DNA from 2 places in the Paenibacillus sp. FSL F4-0236 genome. Region 1 is predicted to be linked to the other one. Evidence: riboswitches for the same ligand, from Rfam matches in the RefSeq annotation. Region 1 holds a riboswitch; the other holds the start of a gene.
What was found. Region 1 has a riboswitch for cyclic di-GMP ahead of NSQ29_RS25555 (anti-repressor SinI family protein). Riboswitches for the same ligand answer to the same signal wherever they lie in the genome.

Region 1 (2,203 bases):
CAAGAGCAAAACTACTTCCAAAAAGATTCATTAACTCTGACTTGGGATTTCGTAGGTAAGCAAACTGCTGGATCCGCTAAATAATCTAATAAGTCTTCCATTCGAAGAGCAGCAGATTCTTATTCCGGAAAGCGGATAAGTAGATGCTGCTCTTCTCTTTACAATAAACTTTGTCGAATTTATTGATATTTGCTATACTAATAACAAAAATTACGGAGGGGCGTCAGCATAGTGCCACAAAATATGGGCCAACGTATCCAGCATCTCCGCCTAGAAAAGGGATTGTCCCTATCTGAGCTTGCGGACAGAGCGGATGTTGCTAAGTCGTATCTTAGCAATGTGGAGAGAAACATCCAATCCAATCCTTCAATTCAGTTTATCGAAAAGATCGCCGATGCGCTTCAGGTATCCATCCACGCTTTGCTCTATGGAGAACCTAATGATGCTGAGGAGTCACCTTTAGATTCGGAATGGTTCCGATTGGTGCAGGAAGCTATGGCCTCAGGCATAAGCAAACGCGAATTCAAGGAGTTTCTGGACTACCAGAAATGGCGCCTTGATCAGAAGGATTAATATTCCACCTGACCTGATAAGATCCTCTTCTACTCATACTATTAAACATAAGCGCCTTCACCCTCCTAACATGGACCGCGAAGGCGTTTGAATTCTAGCAGAATATAAGGACCAAGTCTGAATCTTATAGATCCTTATATAAAGAAAAAGAGCACAGCGAGTTATCGCTGTGCTCTTTTGATATCTAATGCTCTGAATGTATTACTGCACGGCTTGCACAGTCTTCTCATGAAAGAAGCGACGAATTTCATCTGCCTTTATGCCAGCCTTCTTAGCTGCTAATAATAAATGGACCCACTCTACGTCTAGATCAATGACCTGCTGTTCTCTGTTGCTTCCCTGGTTGGACTTGTCCAAAAAATCTCCTCCTAAGATTTTAGTCCCCAGGCAATCCGGCTGTCATAGTATTTCTACCTTAGACCCGCGACTTTGTGCCCCTGCCTTTCGGCAGGTTTACCTTTTACTGGACCCTTTACACGAAAGGATCTACTTTGAAATATATGAAAATCGCTAACTGCAATAACATTATACTATACTAAAGTGGAAAAGTGTGTCGATTTCTGATTAGTTTTTCCATTAAAAAACAAAAAATAGAAGCGCTTTTGTGCGATATCTTGTCCTATTAACACGATACTCGTCCCATTCATAAAATTAATTAAGCCGATAGAATGATACTTCCTTCCCTATTAGTTAAAAATAAGGATATTAGAATCATTTTAGTGGGCCTTAGGAATGGGTAATGAGAAGAAACAGCGTTCTTTTCATTAGAACAAGCTAACCCATACCATTTTGCGAACGTATTGGACGAAAGAATGAATTGATTACACGTGTGGAAAGTAGCACAATAAGATGAGAAATGAAACCGCAATCATCACAGCTCCAGTAAGCGTTGACACAAAATGTCACGTATGGAGTTCATCCGTTAAGGAGGATGTATTCATGGCAGCCAAAGAGCCCTATAACGAATCCATTTGGAGTAAGTATTACGGACCCAATTTAGGCTACATTCAAGAAAGATATGAACAGTTTGTGAAAGATCCTTCCACCGTAGAGAATAATTATCGCGAGCTTTTTACAAATTCGGGTCCCCCGCCCCTAACACCGGATAGCGAACCGGCTCCACAGCCTCGCATTTCGGGAGACACCGAATGGCTTAGAAAGGCAGTAAGAGCTTCCAAGCTAATCGCTAATATTCGTATATATGGCCATATGGCCGCTGATATTGATCCGCTTGAGCGCGATCACAATCCCATGGCTAAATATCTTGAACTCGAAACCTATGAGCTGACTCGTGAGGATCTGCTCGCACTACCTGCCACGCTCATTTGGGAGAATGCGCCGAATGATGTGCATACCGGATGGGATGCAGTTCAGCGTATGCGTCAGGCTTACACCAAGACAATCGCCTATGAATTCGGGCATGTGCATGAAGAACAAGAACTGAAATGGTTGAACAGACAGGCAGAATCCACAAGCTCACCAGCGCCTTTAAATAATGCAGAACGTAAAGAGCTGCTAAACCGCCTGATCCAAGTAGAGCAATTCGAAACCTTCCTCCACAAAACCTTTGTGGGTCAGAAGCGGTTCAGCTTGGAAGGCAACGACGCTCTCGTACCGATGCTGGATGAAA
Region 2 (2,203 bases), 4.5 Mb from region 1:
AAACAAGCGATTGACAATATCGCTATCAACGAAGAAGTCGTACAGGTACAGAATGAGATGATCACTCAATCTGCTCATATCTTTGCTCAAATTGTGCAAAGTGTGCAGTATATTACCGAGCAAATCTCTTCCTTCTCTGCTGAAAGTGATCTGATGTTGGAAAGTGCCTTGAAAATCTCAAGTGCAATAGAGAATATCTCTGCGATCACACAGCAAACCGCTGCCGGCACCGAGGAAGTATCCGCCGCTATGAATGAACAAATTAATGCCCTGCAGTCCGTCGCTGAAGAAACTGAGAAAATGACACAGGCTGTGTTTAATCTACAGAAGACTATCCATATTTTCAAGTTTTAAGTCACTTGCAAATCATATAAACAAGTCCAAAAACTCCTCCTAAGTTTTGACTTAGGGGGAGTTTTTTTATATCTATTATTTCATAGGTTGGACAAGACTTTCGTCAAAATTCGAGTTAATTTGCGAAAATATATTGACAAAGGTACTCTAGGAATATATTGTAAAGGAAAATTCTTCTTATAAATTTTAAAATTAATATTGGCAAAATCTTCGAAAGAGGATGACGCAAAACCATGGATCTACAGCCTCATTTTTAATCAGAGGCCATGACTGCCAGGTTGCAGAAAACCAAGACGACTGAACAATTGTTCAGTCTCTATGGCGATTTATGCCACCAACCTGTGCCCTAATTCAGAGCACAGGTTTTCTAATGTTTGATTTTAAAATAACAATCAACTTGTGAGGTGTATTTTTTGAAGACAGTCGCAGATTACATGTCGGAAGCACTACGGAACCTAGGTGTTACCCATTCCTTTGGTATTATTGGGAAATCCATTTGTCCTATTGTTCTTAAAATGGTAGATTACGGTATTGAATTTATTCCTGGGAGACATGAGTCCAGTTCCGGCTTCGAAGCAGCCGGGTATGCGCTTAAAACTGGAAAACTAGGTGTAGCTTTTGGTACTTCAGGTCCTGGTGGAACAAACCTATTAACTGCAGCAGCACATGCTAAGGCTAACAACCTACCTGTCCTATTTATTACTGGCCATCAATCTATTAAAGAGCTTGGAATTCCCCAATGTCAGGACTCTACTTCTTTTCTAGCTGATTTAGCTGATATGTTTAGACCTGCCACCTTATATAGCAAGCTTATTGAACGTGGAGATCACTTTAACACAATCTTTAATCATGCCATATCCATTGCTTTGAGCGGTAATCGTGGTCCAGTTCACCTTTGTATTCCCTTTGATGTACAAACGGAATTGCTAGAGGAATGTAATATTGTAATCCCTGAACGCGAATCACTGGTTAGCCATGCTAATATCGACCGTGTACTTGATGCTATAAATAGCTCTAAGAATCCAATAATTATCGCGGGTAAAGGCGTTAACCGCTCAGGAGCACATAGTGAGCTAATTCAATTAGCGGAAACATTTAATATTCCTGTAGTTACATCTCCAGGTGGTAAAGGGGCTATAGCTTGGGATCATCCACTCTATCACGGTCCAATTGGAGTAGGCGGTTGTACCCATGGGGATGACTTGCTGAATCAAAGTGATCTATTTATCGTTCTCGGGTCACGTTTAAGTGATATGACTATTTGTAATCTTAAAAGGGAAAATCATCCTGCAACATTAATTCAGTTTGATAGTGATCCGACTTTTGTCGGAAAAATATTGTTCTCTAAAACGATTCCAGTGACTGGAGATCTACGCGACAATCTAGTTTACTATCTCAATAATATTGACACGAACAACATCACAAAACGCGAAGCACCGACAAATTCCGATTATACCGAAGAGCCTCCGATTTTACCAAACCTTTCACTTGCATCGGTCTTGAGTACGATGAGTGATTTGATTCCTTATAACAGCACAGTCTTTGTTGATGATGGAAGTCACGGTTTCCATGCTGCGAAATGGTACAAGGTTAAGAAACCGGGCAGTTTTGTTTTCGATGCTTACTTTGCTTGTATGGGTAATTCCATCGGGATGGCGATTGGTGCAAAGGTTGCTGCTCCAGAAGAAACGATCTTCTGCATTACAGGAGACGGCTGCTTTATGATGCTAGGCGCAGAGATTAACGCTGCTGTCTGCAAGGATATTCCTGTCATATTCATTGTTGTGAATAATAAACAGCTAGATATGGCTCTAAAAGGTATGGAAAAAACTACAGGACGTATTGACGG

Region 2: linked by a shared signal. The riboswitch ahead of NSQ29_RS05465 (thiamine pyrophosphate-binding protein) and the one ahead of NSQ29_RS25555 (anti-repressor SinI family protein) in region 1 are both predicted to bind cyclic di-GMP.

Annotation. Positions count from the first base shown of each region.
Region 1 covers NZ_JBBOBK010000001.1:5,720,992-5,723,194, forward strand. Annotated here, with positions in the region: gene NSQ29_RS25545 (TasA family protein) at 1-84, shown strand, start outside; gene NSQ29_RS25550 (helix-turn-helix domain-containing protein) at 244-573, shown strand; gene NSQ29_RS25555 (anti-repressor SinI family protein) at 775-930, opposite strand; cyclic di-GMP riboswitch class I at 957-1,041, opposite strand; gene NSQ29_RS25560 (2-oxoglutarate dehydrogenase E1 component) at 1,513-2,203, shown strand, end outside.
Region 2 covers NZ_JBBOBK010000001.1:1,209,448-1,211,650, reverse strand. Annotated here, with positions in the region: gene NSQ29_RS05470 (methyl-accepting chemotaxis protein) at 1-354, shown strand, start outside; cyclic di-GMP riboswitch class I at 545-640, shown strand; gene NSQ29_RS05465 (thiamine pyrophosphate-binding protein) at 759-2,203, shown strand, end outside.